DNA from 2 places in the Halomonas sp. DN3 genome. Region 2 is predicted to be linked to the other one. Evidence: predicted binding sites of a transcription regulator. Region 2 holds the regulator's gene; the other holds the start of a gene.
The links. The regulator PhoB, encoded in region 2, activates phosphate uptake and scavenging genes when phosphate is short. The targets are predictions, from matches to a motif close to TGTCATANNNNTGTCANA.
Positions count from the first base shown of each region.

Region 1 (7,876 bases), 860 kb from region 2:
GCCGGTTGTCGGTGACAGTATGGTTTCCAATAGAAGAAACGAGATGCTGGAACTAGTGGAAGATACTTCGCCTGGGGTGCATGACACATTGATTGCCGCCTGCGATATCAATCGCTATAGACAGCTTGGCGTAAGCGAATACCATGACAACTGTGTTGATAATCTTCGAATGGCATTGCTTGCCATCGGCAAGGAGGTTTCGCATGTTCCATCACCATTCAATGTGTGGATGAATGTTCCACTTGATGGTGATGGCTCACTGACATTTGTGCCACCCGTGGCCAAAAGAGACGACAGGATCGTGTTCAAGGCAATGATGACCTGTTGCGTAGTCATGTCATGCTGTCCCCAGGATATTACGGCGGTCAACGGAGTTGGTAGCCAAACGGAAAGTATAGGAGTCATGCTCGGAGATTGAAGAAACACGGGATAGATGGCGATGCACTGCAACTCCGCCGCCGGCGCTAAAGGTTCTCATTCCGTCGAAGGTAAACTCCAGCCTTTGCGCTCCGGCGGCATCCGGCTCGTCATCGCTCACGATATGACTTCAGCATTCCCTCTCGTCGCTTCAAACGCCTCTACACGTTTTTTGGGCCAGTGGCAGCGAAGTTTAGCGATAGCGATCACGCTGCCTCTACGCGGGCTCGGGTTCCCTCTCCCTTGGCTGACCCTCGCCTTCAATGTCCGAGGGCACCAGCGGCAGGTCTACGGGCAAGTGGCGGGCACAGAAGTCCAGGCAGTCGAGGCCGGTGACGGCCTGGGGGGCCAGTGGGCAATTCCAGGGCGACTCGCGCAGACGCTCCGGAAGAAGGTCGCTCAGGTCCTCCATGTCCTGGCTCTTGGGCCAGCACAGCCAGCGTTCCCGTTCCGGGGCCTCGGGGTGGCGCCACTTCAGCATCCAGTCGTCGCCCCAGGGCAGCACGCCCAGGGTGTCGGGTTCGGGCGGCGGCAGACCCTGGAAGGCGCTGGCCCACCAGCGGGGCGAGAGGTGATGGCGTCCCAGGCGTCGGCTGCACTGGGCCAGCAGGGTACGCTGCACCACCATGACATCCAGGGCGCTGTCATCACGATAGAGCACATGGAGCGCGAGAGTGTGCGGTATTACGCAAAGCTCCCGCTCAACCAGTTCATCCAGTGACTCCCTGCTGTCGACCTCCTCGGCCAGGGCGCCGTCCAGCGTTACCAGGGTGACCGATTGAGGCGGTATGACGAGACAACAGGGAAGTGCCTGGTCGAGGCATGAAAGCGATTGGACATTGGCGGCGCTGCCCCGGTCGAGGCTCTGTTGATCGACACAGTGGACCCAGTACCAACGAGGCTCGGGATCTTCGTCGGCTGAAGGGGCGCGTTGGGGCATAAGAAGTATGCGCTGATGTCGGTGTCCCAGATTCCACATGGTTCTGGTCCTGTCGATAGCGATTGTTGGTGCACTGTGTCGACGAGCGAAGCCATTTTCTTTCACCAACTGTTACTCTTTTTACAATAGCGCTACTTCCTGTGCTCTGCGTCAACCTCGTCTATCGTCATACGAGTGTCATCTGGACTACCTAGTGTTGTCGGCGGACCGCCGTCGCCCCTGTGATCGACTTTCCCCTCCGATACCCGAGGCCGGCAACAGTGACTGGCACCGACAGCCCACGCCTTGACGGCGAACAGAGGGCTGCAAGAAGAGGACTGCGCAATGAGCAAGGAAATTGAAGATCATCGTCTGTTGAACCCCAGCCGTAATGAACCCTTCTCCTCGGTGCTCGACCGTCGTCTTTCCCGGCGAGCGGTGATGAAGGGTGGCATGGGCATGGCGGCCATGACCATGCTGGGAAGCTTTGGTCTCTCGGCCTTCGCCAACGAGCCGTCGTCAGGGATGGCCAAGACGCCGCTGGCGCTGGCCTTCGAGTCGATTGCCGGTTCGCGCAGCGACGCCGTGGTGGTGCCGCCGGGCTATACCGCCCAGGTGCTGGTGCCCTGGGGTACGCCGCTTGACGACAGCGCGCCCGAATGGAGCGAGGATCTGACGATGACGCCCCAGGCCCAGGCCCAGGCGGCCAGCGTCGGCATGCATCACGACGGCATGCATCCTTTCGCGCTGGATGAGAGCACGGCTTCCGAGCGCTTCCTGCTGGTGATGAACAACGAATACATCGACGAGAACGCGCTGTGGGCGCCCCAGGGCGGCCCCACCAACATGACCGAAGGCAAGCGTCCGGCGGATGAGGTGCGCACCGAGATCAACGCCCACGGGGTGACCGTGGTCGAGGTGAAGAAGGACGCCGATGGTCGCTGGAGCCACGTCAAGGGCTCCGCCCATAACCGTCGCTACACCAGCGCCACCCCGATGCACCTGTCAGGGCCGGTGGCGGGCAGCGACTACGTCAAGACCCGGTATTCCCCGGGCGGCACCCAGGCTCGCGGCACCAACAACAACTGTGCCCACGGTTACACGCCCTGGGGTACCTACCTCACCTGCGAGGAGAACTGGCCGGCCTACTTCGTCAAGAACGAGGGCCGTACCCTGGACGATGACCGACTTGGCATCGCCAGCGGGCGCGGGCGCTACGGCTGGGAGACCGCCGCGGGCGATGACAGCGAACGCGACGACGAATTTACCCGTCTGATCGGCGACCCCGTCGCCGACGACGCCAGCGGTGACTACCGCAACGAGCCGCGTCAGTTCGGCTATATCGTCGAGATCGACCCCTATACCGGCAGGCAGGCGATCAAGCGCACGGCGCTGGGCCGCTTCCGCCACGAGGGCTGCTGGCCGGGCAAGCTGGTAGCAGGCGAGCCGGTGGTGTTCTACTCCGGTCACGACTCGCGCAACGAGTACATCTACAAGTTTGTCTCCGAGGCGGCCTGGGACCCGGCGGATGCCATCGCTCCTGGCGCCGAGGCCGATCGCCTGGCGATCGGTGACAAGTACATGGACAGCGGCACCCTTTACGTCGCTCGCTTCAACGCCGATGGCAGCGGCGAGTGGCTGCCGCTGACGCCGGACGCCACCACCCAGGATGGCCGTACCCTGGCCGAGGCGCTCGAACTCGACGCCGATGACCTGGCTGGGGTGATCATCCACACCTGTGACGCCGCCGACCTGATGGGTGCCACGCCAATGGATCGCCCTGAGTGGGGCGCGGTGGACCCGTCCACCGGCGAGGTCTACATGACCCTGACCAACAACTCGAAGCGTACCGAAGACGGCACCGAGGCGACCCTGACCGGCGACGGCGACAACATCACCGCGCTGGGCAACGGCTACGCCACGGCACCGGTCAATGCGGCCAACCCGCGGGCGAACAACGAGGCCGGTCAGATCATCCGCTGGCGCGAGGGCAGCGATGCCACCGCCTTCGACTGGGAGGTATTCGTGTTCGGTGCCGCGGCCAGTGACCAGAACAACCTGTCCGGGCTGACCGCAGACAACGAATTCGCCAGTCCCGATGGGCTCTACTTCGATGAGCGCGGCGACGGCCAGGGCATCCTGTGGATCCAGACCGACAACGGCTACGAGGGCGTCACCGAGAGCACCAATGACCAGGTGCTGGCGGTCGTGCCGGCGGGGCTCGAGCGTGCCGATGGTGCCGCCGCGGTGATCTCCTGGGCCAACCAGGACAAGCTCAAGCGTTTCTGCGTGGGCCCCAACGGCTGCGAGGTCACTGGCATCTTCCCCACGCCGGACAAGACCGCGCTGTTTATCAATATCCAGCATCCGGGCAACTGGCCGGCCAGTGACGACGCGACCCAGACGTCTGATGCCAGCGTGCGGCCGCGCGCCGCCACGGTGGTGATCCAGCGCGAAGACGGCGGCCAGATCGGCGTCTAGGACGTGTCCGAAAGGTGTCGGCTTGCGTCGGCCTTTCGGGCAACCTCCAGGGGCGTTCTCTACGTCTGACGTCTTGCGCCGCCCCAGCACCCCGGCTCCCTTTTCAGGGAGCCGGGGTGTTTTTTCTAGGGTCTGGGTGTTCAGGGCTGGATGATCGGCAGCCTGAAGCGGGAGGCGGTTGGTCCGGGAACCGCTTGGGTTGGCCAAGGCGCAGGTCGAGCGGCAACCGGCAGCCGTCAGGACACATGACGACAACATGAAAAAGCCCCTCGCCAGCGTCGCTGGCGAGGGGCCTGGGTGGTGTTATCGACGCGCCGATGGCGCGTCAATGCGGGGCGTTATTCAAGCGCGAGCGGCGTAGGCGTACAGCAGCGTTTCCTGGGCGGAGATCGGTGCGGCCTCGCCCGGGTCCTGCTTGATGTAGGTGCCGTCGGCCTGCAGCAGCCAGCTCTGGCAGTTGTCGACCAGGTAGGTCTCGAGGTCCTTGCGCACCCGGGCGGCGAGCTTCTTGTCGAGCAGCGGGAAGCAGGTCTCGACCCGATGGAACATGTTGCGCGCCATGAAGTCCGCGCTGGAACCCCATATCTCGGGCTTGCCGTCGTTGTGGAAGTGGAACACCCGGGTGTGTTCGAGGAAGCGACCGATCACCGAGCGCACCCGGATATTCTCGGAGATGCCGGGCAGGCCAGGGCGCAGGCAGCACATGCCGCGGATGATCAGGTCGCACTCGACGCCGGCCTGGGAGGCGCGGTAGAGCGCCTGGATCAGCTTGGGTTCGGTCAGCGAGTTGCACTTGACGATGATATGGGCGCGCTTGCCCTTGCGCGCGTAGCTTGCCTCCCGCTCGATCATTTCCACGACCCGTTCGTGCAGGGTGAAGGGGGCGTGGAGCAGCTTCTCGATCTGGCGGGTGCGGCCCATGCCGGACAGTTGCTGGAATACCTTGTGCACGTCGGCGCACAGCACCGGGTCCGCGGTGAGCAGGCTGTAGTCGGTGTAGAGCTTGGCCGTCTTGGAGTGATAGTTGCCGGTGCCGAGATGAGCGTAGTGGCGCAGCGCGCCCTTCTCGCGGCGCACGATGTGCATCATCTTGGCGTGGGTCTTGTAGGCCATCACCCCGTAGATGACGATGGCGCCGGCCTCCTGCAGGCGTGACGCCAGCGCCAGGTTGTCGGCTTCGTCGAAGCGGGCGCGCAGTTCGATGACCACCGTCACTTCCTTGCCGTGGCCGGCGGCCTCGACCAGGGCGTTGACGATGGGTGAGTCGGCACCGGTGCGATACAGGGTCTGCTTGATCGCCAGCACGTCGGGGTCGCGGGCGGCCTCGCGCAGCAGGTCCTCCACCGGGGTGAACGACTGGAAGGGGTGGTGCAGCAGGATGTCGCCTTCCTGCATCGACTGCATGATGGAGTTGGGTTGCTTGACCTGCTTGGGCACGCCGGGGGTAAAGGAGCGGTACATCAGATCGGGCCGGTCGGCGTCACCCAGTACCGACATCATGCGGGTCAGGTTGACCGGGCCATTGACCCGATAGAGGTCACTGGCTTCGAGCTGGAACTGCTTGATCAGGAAGTCGGAGAGCTCCTCGGGGCAGTTGTCGGCCACCTCCAGGCGCACGCCGCTGCCGTAGCGCCGGGCCAGCAACTCGCCGCGCAGGGCCGAGGCCAGGTCCGAGACTTCTTCGGGATCGACCGTCATGTCGGCGTTGCGGGTCAGACGGAACTGGTAGCAGCCCTTGACCTTCATCCCCGGGAACACCTCGTCGGCGTGGGCGTGGATCATCGACGACAGAAACAGGTACTCGGTGAAGCCTTCCTCGCACAGATCTTCCGGCAGCGCGATGACCCGGGGCAGCGAACGTGGCGCCGGCAGGATGGCGAGGCCGCCCTCGCGGCCGAAGGCGTCCTTGCCCTCGAGCTCGACGATGAAGTTGAGGCTCTTGTTGACCAGCCGCGGGAAGGGGTGCGAGGGGTCCAGCCCGATGGGGCTGACCACCGGGATGATCTCGGTAGAGAAGTAATCATGGACCCACTTGCGCTGCTGCTTGGTCCAGTCCCCACGCCGACGGAAGCGGATGTTGTGGGCTTCCATGGCAGGGATCAGCTGCTCGTTGAGGATGCGGTACTGACGCTCCACGTGCTCGTGGGCGATCTTCGAGATCTCGTCGAGCACCGAACGTGGGCTGCGGCCGTCGGCACCGGTGGAGTCGTCGCCCAGGGCCAGCTGGCTTTTCAGTCCGGCCACCCGGATCTCGAAGAACTCGTCCATGTTGGAGGAGAAGATCAACAGGAACATCAGGCGGTTGAGCAGCGGGTGCGCCTGGTCCAGCGCCTGTTCCAGCACCCGGATGTTGAACTGCAGATGCGACAGCTCGCGATTGAAGTAGAGGCTCGGGTCAGTGAGGTCGGCCTCCGGGTCCGGCATTGCCTTGGGCTTGATGCCGGTGCGCGTCTGGTTAAGGCGCGGCACCGGGGTATCGGCCTGGGGCGCGTCGCTCATCGAGACGTCGGACTTGCCCAGGGTCGCATGTTCAATCGTGGCGTTGTCGCTCTGCGCGTCTTCCATGGTGGTTCCTCATCGGGGCTCGGGAAGGGCGCCGCTCCCTCCCCTGATCAGCGGGCCAATAGCCTGGCCGCGCGTTTGGCAAAGTAGGTCAGCACGCCGTCGGCGCCGGCACGCTTGAAGCACATCAGCGACTCGAGGATGACAGTGTCAGGGTCCAGCCAGCCGTTGTCGAAGGCGGCCATGTGCATGGCGTATTCACCGCTCACCTGGTAGGCGTAGGTGGGCACCCGCAGCTCGTCCTTGACCCGGCGGACCACGTCCAGGTAGGGCATGCCGGGCTTGACCATCACCATGTCGGCACCTTCGGTGATGTCCATGGCGACCTCGTGGAGGGCCTCGTCGCTGTTGGCGGGGTCCATCTGGTAGGTCGACTTGTCGGCCTTGCCCAGGTTGGCCGCCGAGCCCACCGCATCGCGGAAGGGGCCGTAGTAGCGTGAGGCGTACTTGGCGCTGTAGGCCATGATGCGGGTGTTGGGCAGGCCTTCACGCTCGAGCAGTTCACGGATGGCACCGATACGCCCGTCCATCATGTCGGAGGGGGCGACCACGTCGGCCCCGGCCTCGGCATGGGACAGCGCCTGCTTGATCAGGGTCTCGACGGTGCGGTCATTGGCCACATAGCCGTCTTCATCGAGGATGCCGTCCTGACCGTGGCTGGTGTAGGGGTCCAGGGCGACATCGGTGATCACGCCGAGCTCGGGCAGGGCGGCCTTGAGCTCGCGCACGCTGCGCTGGACCAGGCCGCTGGCGCTGTAGGCTTCTTCCGCCAGCTCGCTCTTCTTGTCGGCGTCGACCACCGGAAACAGCGCAATGGCGGGAATGCCCAGCTCGACGGCCTCGCGGGCCTCTTCGATCAACAGGTCCAGCGACAGGCGCTCGACCCCGGGCATGGACGGTACAGCCTCGCGGCGGCCTTCGCCCTCGAGCACGAAGACTGGCCAGATCAGATCGTCGGCACTCAGCTGGTTCTCGCGCATCAGGCGGCGGGAGAAGTCGTCCTTGCGCATGCGGCGAGGACGGCTGGCGGGGTAAAGACGAGGGGTAATGGCACTCAAGACGGCACTCCACGGAAGCAAGGATTCGGCGCCACGCGCTAGTCTGGTGGCACTTCATGACAAAAGCATGACATTGATTGAGTATATTCCTCCTCTCCCGTTCGCCGAAAGTCGCGTCTTGTCGCACCCGTGGCGACTCTCTAGAGTAGTGGCAGTCTTGGCCGCGTCCGGCCCCGTTCGCGACGCGCTATAAAGGAGAATGACATGAGTAAACAGGTAGCGATCGTCTTGTCGGGCTGCGGCGTACAGGATGGTTCCGAGATCTACGAGACCACCCTGACCCTGCTGCGCCTGGACCAGCTGGGCATCGCCTATCGCTGTTTTGCCCCGGATATCGCTCACCAGGAGGTGATCGACCACCACAGCGGGGAGGCCGTCGAGGAGACGCGCAATGTGCTGGTCGAGTCCGCCCGCCTGGCCCGGGGCGAGATTTCGCCGC
Region 1 is NZ_CP099965.1:3,961,931-3,969,806, reverse strand. Features, by position in the region: gene NKF27_RS17055 (DUF1989 domain-containing protein) at 1-418, shown strand, start outside; gene NKF27_RS17050 (hypothetical protein) at 635-1,357, opposite strand; gene NKF27_RS17045 (PhoX family phosphatase) at 1,682-3,817, shown strand; gene ppk1 (polyphosphate kinase 1) at 4,160-6,382, opposite strand; gene hemB (porphobilinogen synthase) at 6,430-7,437, opposite strand; gene elbB (isoprenoid biosynthesis glyoxalase ElbB) at 7,642-7,876, shown strand, end outside.
Region 1: NKF27_RS17045 (PhoX family phosphatase) is a predicted target of PhoB. The motif match lies at 1,522-1,539, and genes of this name have one in related genera.

Region 2 (7,876 bases):
GCTCGGGGTCCGAACCGGGTAATCCCGCGCCAGCCACAGCCTCTTCGCCGAATGCCGAAGCGGCCGATATCGTCGACCCCGGCTGGGTGTCGCTGGCCTCCGGTGGCATCGCGGTGCCCGCTGGCTGGCACGCCTGGCTGGCCTCGCGGGACTCCCTGACCGAACGCCTGATCGAGGCGGCAGGCGCCGGGCACTTTCGCGTACGCCTGCTGGCGGAGGCCAAGGGCCTGCCGTGGCCTGACGAGGCTCGCGTGCTGGGCCTGGCCAGCGACGAGCAGGCCTGGCTGCGCGAGGTCGCCCTGTGCGTGAACGAGGAGCCCTGGGTGGTGGCGCGCAGCGTGGCACCGATCGTCGAGCGTCACGACGCTCCCTTCGAAGGCCTCGGCGAGACCTCTCTCGGCAGCTGGCTGTTTCGCCAGCCCGATCTCGAGCGCAGCGCCATTCAGATCAGCCACATCACGCGGCCGATCCACGGCTATACCGGGCTGTGGCAACGCCGCTCGGTATTTCGTCACAGCGGCTGGGTGCTGCTGGTGCAGGAGAGCTTTATGCCGGCCATGGGCCGGGCGTTGTCGCTGCCGGCCTCTGCCACCGGCTGACTCCCTGTTGTCGCCCGCTTCGGACACCGAGGCGCCAACCATGGCGTGGGCTGACGGTAGCCCGCCGAAGCCCTGTACGGATGATGATGGCCTGCTGGTCTTGTCGTGCCGGTCGAGCCTGGCTGGGCTCGCCTTGCTGGTCATGGCCGTCGGCTCGCGCTAGGCTGCGCCAAGGCTTCTCGGCGATGTTTCTCCGAGGAGCGTCTGTTGCCCGACTTACGCCTTATTTTCGCCTGACCTGCGCCAGAGCATGAGAGAGACCGATGGATCGTTCGCTGCTGCGTCCCCCTGGATACCTGAACCGAATTCCCGACTTTCTGGCGCTGATGCGTCTGGATCGCCCCATCGGTACCTGGCTGTTGATGTGGCCGACCCTGTGGGCGCTGTGGGTGGCCTCCGAGGGCATTCCGGCCCGTGACACCCTGCTGATCTTCGTCGCCGGCGTCTACCTGATGCGAGCGGCGGGCTGCGTGGTCAACGACTACGCCGATCGCCACTTCGATGGCCACGTCAAACGCACCAGGAACCGACCGCTGGCTACCGGCCGCATCAGTGAGCGGGAGGCCAAGGTGCTGTTCGTGTGTCTGCTGGGATCGGCCTTCGCGCTGGTCTGGCTGACCAACGGCTTTACCGTGTGGCTGTCGTTGATCGGAGCGGTGCTGGCCGCCAGCTATCCCTTCATGAAGCGCTACACCCACTTCCCCCAGGTAGTGCTGGGCGCGGCCTTCTCCTGGGCCATTCCGATGGCCTTCGGCGCGGTGCTCGGCGAAGTCCCGATGGTCGCCTGGCTGCTGTTTACCGCCAACGTGCTGTGGACGGTGGCCTACGACACCGAATACGCCATGGTCGACCGCGACGACGACCTCAAGATCGGCATCAAGTCCACCGCGGTACTGTTCGGTCGCTGGGATACCCGCATCATTGCGCTATTGCAGCTGGCTACCCTGGGGCTGCTGGCCTGGGCCGGCAGCCTGCTGGCGCTGGGCGGCTTCTTCTGGCTCGGCTGGCTGGCCATGGGCGCGACCTTTGTCCACCAGCAGCGGCTGATCAAGAGCCGTGACCGCGACCGTTGCTTCCAGGCCTTTCTCAACAACCACTGGTCGGGCCTATTGCTGTTCGCCGGACTCGGACTGAGCCTCTATCCCTCCCTCGGGTGAGGGAAATGCCCGTCTCGGTCGCTCGACAATGGATACAATGTCATCTAATTGTCACATTGACGTGGTGTCATTTGTCACCGTCGAGTGTAAGACCCTGACCAAGAGGCTCCCGGGATGACCGCCAAGACCGTACTGATCGTCGATGACGAAGCCCCGATCCGCGAAATGATCGCGGTGGCGCTGGAAATGGCCGACTACCGGGTGCTCGAGGCGGACAATGCTCAGGCCGCCCACGCCATCATCGTCGATGACCAGCCAGACCTGCTGCTGCTGGACTGGATGATGCCGGGCACCAGCGGCATCGAACTGGCCCGCCGGCTCAAGCGCGAGGAAACCACCGCAGAGCTGCCGATCATCCTGCTCACCGCCAAAGGTGAGGAGGACAACAAGATCCAGGGCCTCGAAGCCGGCGCGGACGACTACATCACCAAGCCATTCTCGCCGCGAGAACTGGTGGCCAGACTCAAGGCAGTGCTGCGCCGCGCCACTCCGCGGGGCGTCGAGGACCCGGTGGAGGTGGAAGGCCTCAAGCTCGACCCGGTCAGCCATCGCGTCAGCGTCGACGGCAAGTCACTGGACATGGGCCCCACCGAATATCGCCTGCTGCAGTTCTTCATGACCCACCAGGAGCGCGCCTACACCCGTGGCCAGTTGCTCGATCAGGTCTGGGGTGGCAACGTCTACGTGGAAGAACGTACCGTCGACGTGCATATCCGCCGCCTGCGCAAGGCCCTGGGGGAACCCCATCAGCAACTGATCCAGACCGTACGCGGTACCGGTTATCGCTTTTCGGCCAAGGTCTGAGCGAGCCATCGACGCAACGCAGCACCAGGAGGGATGAGGTGAACGGAGCCGAGAACTGACGTGGGTCGTCTGTGGAGACGAGAAGTCTGGCGCCTGGCCGTGCTGGTGGGTCTCGGCGCCTTGCTGGGCTGGCCCTTCTCGCTGTCCAGCGTAGGCATCGGCCTGGGCCTGGCGCTTGGGCTCAGCTATCACCTGCGCAACCTGCACGCGATGCACGACTGGCTGACCCACCGCCCCCAGCAGGAACCTCCCACCGCCAGTGGCCTGTGGGGCGAGCTGTTCGATCGCCTCTATCGCTACCAGAAAGGCCAGCGGATCACCCAGCGCCGCCTGCGCTCGACCCTGCAGCGTATCCAGGAATCGTCCGAGGCGATGCGCGACAGCGTGGTGATGCTCGATCGCCACGGCGACCTGGAGTGGTGGAACAGCTCTGCCGAGCGCATGCTCGGCCTGAAGCCGGCGCTGGACCGCGGCCAGCACATCACCAACCTGCTGCGCGACCCGCGCTTCGTCGGCTACTTCAATGCCCGTGACTACCGCGAACCGCTGAGCCTGCCCTCCCCCATCGACGAGAACATGATCCTGCAGTTCCAGATCACCCTGTACGGTGACGATGAACGCCTGGTCATGGCCCGCGATATCACCCGTCTGCATCGCCTGGAACAGATGCGCCGCGACTTCGTCGCCAACGTCTCCCACGAGCTGCGCACGCCGTTGACCGTGCTCACCGGCTACCTGGAGACCTACAGCGACATGGCCGGCATGCTGCCGGAGCGGCTGGGCAAGGGGGTCGCCCAGATGCAGAGCCAGACGCGCCGCATGCAGAATCTGGTCAACGACCTGCTGCTGCTGTCACGACTCGAGAACGACCAGGGCGGCAGCGATCACGTTCGCCTCGACCCCACCACCCTGCTGCAGGCGGTCAAGCGCGACGCCGAGGCGTTGTCAGGCGGCCGCCAGCAGATCGAGGTCGTCGTCGAAGAATCGCGCAGTCTCACCGGCAGCGAGAAGGAGATGCACAGCGCGGTCTCCAACCTGGCCTTCAATGCGGTGCGCTACGCCGGTGACGGCGCCCATATCACGCTACGCTGGCGTGCCTACGGCGAAGGCGCCTGCCTCGAGGTGGAAGACGACGGCGAAGGCATCGATCCGAGGCACCTGCCACGCCTTACCGAACGCTTCTACCGGGTCGACAAGGGCCGCAGCACCGCCACCGGTGGTACCGGCCTGGGGCTTGCCATCGTCAAGCATGTGCTGCTGCGCCACGAGGCACGCCTGGATATCGACTCCCGACTCGGCGAGGGCGCAACCTTCCGCTGCATCTTTCCCTCGAGCCGGCTGGCAGCGGCCGACCCAGTGGCGCTCGGCCGCGCCGGCGCTGTGCACTAGGGCTTGTCTGAAAAGTGCCTGCGCTCGTCGACTTTTCGGACAGCGCCTAGGCCCCGCCAGAACGAACAGGGCGTGCTCCCATCAGCTCCTGGGCCCCAGCAGGATGACCGCGGCACCCACCAGACACAGCACTCCCCCGATCAGGTCCCAGCGATCCGGCAGGCGCTGCTCGACCCACCACAGCCAGCCCAGCGACGCCACGATGTAGACGCCCCCGTAGGCGGCAAAGGCACGCCCGGCGTAGTCGGCATCGGTCTGACTGAGCAGCCAGGCGAAGGCCACCAGACTCGCCACCGCGGGCAGCAGCCACCATGCCGAGGCGTCATCTCGCCACCAGCGCCACACCGCAAAGCAACCGGCGATCTCGGCCAGCGCCGCCGCGATATAGAGCAAAAGACTTGGCAACAGCGCCGTCATGGCCACTCCCTGCTATCCCCTTTTGACGCCGTACGTTCATCGACAGCGCCGACAGTGCTTCTCAACGCCTTACAACCAACAACAGCGCCGATAGCAGTGCTCAAACTGCTGCTCAACGCCTTACAACCAACAACAGCGCCAATAGCGGTGCTCAAACTGCTGCTCAACGCCTTACAACCAACAACAGCGCCGACAGTGCCTCTCAACGCCGAACCACCGGCAACTGCCGATAGTGCTGATCCCACATCAGCACCGCACCGGCCACGGCTCCGGGGATCAGAAACAGGTTGGCCAGCGGGATCCAGGTGATCAAGGTCACCAGGCCACCGAAGCTGAGACTCGGCCACCAGCGCGCCGACAGGCGCTTGCGCATATCGGCGAAGCTGACCTTGTTGTTGTCCATCGGGTAGTCGAGGTAGGTGATCGCCATGACCCAGGCGCTGAAGGCCGCCCATAACAGCGGCGCGATCAGGTTGACCACCGGAATCCAGCTCAGGATAAACAGCCCGATCATGCGCGGCAGGATATAGGCCAGCTTCAACAGCTCCCTGCCCAGGGCGTCGAGACCGGTCTTGAGCCAGCCACGATCATCGATGGGCTCGCGGCCGGTCAGCTCGACCTCGGCCCGGGCCGCCAGGAAGCCGTAGAAGGGGGCGGCGATCAGGTGGGTGACCAGGGTAAAGCTGAAGAACACGATCAGCACGAGGCTGACCACGAACAACGGCCAGATCAGCCAGTCGAGCCATTCCAGCCAGCTCGGCACCATGGCCATCCAGCTATCGAGCCAGCCACCGAACTCACCGAGCACGTAGCTGAGCATGCCGGCGTAGACCAGCAGGTTGACCAGAATGGGAAGAAACACATAACGACGCAGGCCCTGGCTATAGACCAGGCGGGTTCCGCGGCGGACCGCCTCGAGGGCATTCAGCATGACATCGATCCTTGGCAGTGGCTGAAGATGACAGTGCCCCAACGACATCGGGCCATCGTCTCGACGATGGCCCGATGCTCAGAGTGCAGGCAACGACCCTGACGGGGCCGGCCTATTGACGCCGCTCAGGGCGTCGAGGTCAAGACGTGCTGCTGTCGTCGAGCAGTTCCTGGTTGAGGTCGTCAGGGTCGATGTGACGGATATCCAGGCCCTTGACCAGATAGATGACGTACTCGGCCAGGTTGTTGGCGTGATCGCCGACACGCTCCAGCGCGCGCAGGATCCACATGATGCCCAGTACCGGAGAGATCGAACGCGCATCCTCCATCATGAAGGTCATCAGCGAGCGCATGGCGCTCTGATACTCGCTGTCGACCCGCTCGTCTTCCTGCACCACCTGCATCGCCAGTTCGGTGTCGAAACGCGCGAAGGAGGTCAGGGCGTCACGCATCATGTGACGCACGTGCTCGCTGATATTGCGCACCTCGACGAAGCCGCGGGTGCCGTTGTTGCCGTCGACCAGTTCGATGGCGTTGCGCGCGATCTTGCTGGCTTCGTCACCGATGCGCTCGAGATCCGACGCCGCACGAATCACCGCCAGTACCAGTCGCAGGTCAGAGGCCGCCGGCTGACGGCGTGCCAGCACGCGGGTGCACTCGTCGTCGATCTTGACCTGCATGTCATTGACCGCGCGGTCGTTGTCGACCACACGAGAGGCCAGTGCAGAGTCGGCGTCGAGCAACGAACTGACGGCATCCTGCACCTGCTTTTCCACCAGGCCACCCATGGCCATCAGGTGGGTCTTGAGTTCCTCGAGCTCATGATTGAACTGCCTCGAGATGTGCTGGCTGTGGGTATCGCTGGTGATATCCATGAAGGTCTCCTGAAGAAGCATGGAACGGGACGCTAGCCCACCATGCGTCCAGTGATGTAGTTTTCGGTGCGCCTCAGGCGCGGATGCGTGAACAGGGTGTCGGTCGGGCCGTACTCCACCAGCTCACCGTTGTGCAAAAACGCCGTATAGTCCGACACCCGCGCCGCCTGCTGCATGTTGTGGGTCACCAGCACCAGGGTCAGATGCGGCTTGAGTGTGCGAATCAGCTCCTCGATCTTCAGCGTCGAGATCGGATCCAGGGCCGAGGCCGGCTCGTCGAGCAACAGCACCTCAGGTTCCACCGCCAGGGTCCGGGCGATGACCAGACGCTGCTGCTGGCCTCCCGAGAGCGACCAGGCCGATGCCCGTAGACGCCCCTTGACCTCGTCCCACAGCGCCGCCGACTTCAGTGCCCATTCGACCACATCGTCGATGCGGCGCTTGCTCAAGCCTCCCTGCAGACGCAGGCCAAAGGCGACGTTGTCGTAGATCGACATGGGGAAGGGGTTCGGTGCCTGAAACACCATGCCCACCCGACGCCTGAGCTCGGCCACCGCCACCCTGGGGTCATGGATATCGTGGCCGTCCAGATGAATCTGGCCGTGACGACTGACGTCCTCATTGAGGTCGTGCAGGCGATTCAAGGCGCGCAACAGCGTCGACTTGCCGCAGCCCGACGGCCCGATAAAGGCCGTGACCCGATGGCGTGGAATGCGCAGGGTCAGATCCTTGAGCGCCGTCTTGCCGCCATAGGCCAGGGTCAAACCCTGGATATCCAGGCAGGTATCGGCCGCGGAAAACTCCATGACCGCCCCGCGTCGATTTCCCAGTCTTGCCTGGGCCAGCTGACGCTTGGGCAGCTCGCCATCGATGGACATTGCCTCTCCCTGCATCATCGGCGCACCGGGGCACCATGACGCTTACGCAAATAGTGACGCATGAATATTGCAGTCAGGTTAAGCACCAGAATCACCGTGACCAGCAGTAGCGCTGTGGCATACACCAGCGGCATCGCCGCCTGGACATCGCTGGAGTGAAAGGCCGCGTCATAGATGTGATACCCCAGGTGCATGAACTTCCTTTCAAGGTGGAGGAAGGGGAACTCCCCGTCCAGCGGCACCTGTGGCGCCAGCTTGGCGACCCCGACCAGCATCAGCGGCGCCACCTCACCGGCGGCCCGGGCCACCGCCAGGATCAGGCCGGTCAGCATCGCCGGCGTGGCCATCGGCAGCACCACCCGCGTCAAGGTCTCGAAGCGCGTGGCCCCAAGCGCCAGGGCGCCTTCACGCTGGTGCAGCGGGATCCGCGACAGACCTTCTTCGGTGGCCACGATCACCACCGGCAAGGTCAACAGCGCCAGGGTCAGCGAGGCCCACAGCAGTCCGCCGGTGCCGAAGGTCGGCGAGGGCAGCGTCGATTCAAAGAACCAGCGATCGATGCTGCCGCCGATGCCATAGACGAAGACCCCAAGTCCGAACACGCCGTAGACGATGGACGGCACCCCGGCCAGATTGCGCACGCCGATCCGGACCAGTCGGGTCAATCGACCCTGGTGGGCGACCTCATTGAGATAGACCGCCGCCAACACCCCGAAGGGCGTGACCAGAATCGACATCAACAGCACCATCAGGATGGTGCCGAAGATCGCCGGCCAGACGCCACCAGCGGTATTGGCGTCGCGTGGCCCCTGGGACAGAAACTGCCA
Region 2 is NZ_CP099965.1:4,825,695-4,833,570, forward strand. Features, by position in the region: gene NKF27_RS20845 (chorismate lyase) at 1-599, shown strand, start outside; gene ubiA (4-hydroxybenzoate octaprenyltransferase) at 863-1,756, shown strand; gene phoB (phosphate regulon transcriptional regulator PhoB) at 1,871-2,560, shown strand; gene phoR (phosphate regulon sensor histidine kinase PhoR) at 2,621-3,949, shown strand; gene NKF27_RS20865 (YnfA family protein) at 4,031-4,366, opposite strand; gene cysZ (sulfate transporter CysZ) at 4,569-5,297, opposite strand; gene phoU (phosphate signaling complex protein PhoU) at 5,437-6,171, opposite strand; gene pstB (phosphate ABC transporter ATP-binding protein PstB) at 6,204-6,977, opposite strand; gene pstA (phosphate ABC transporter permease PstA) at 7,064-7,876, opposite strand, start outside.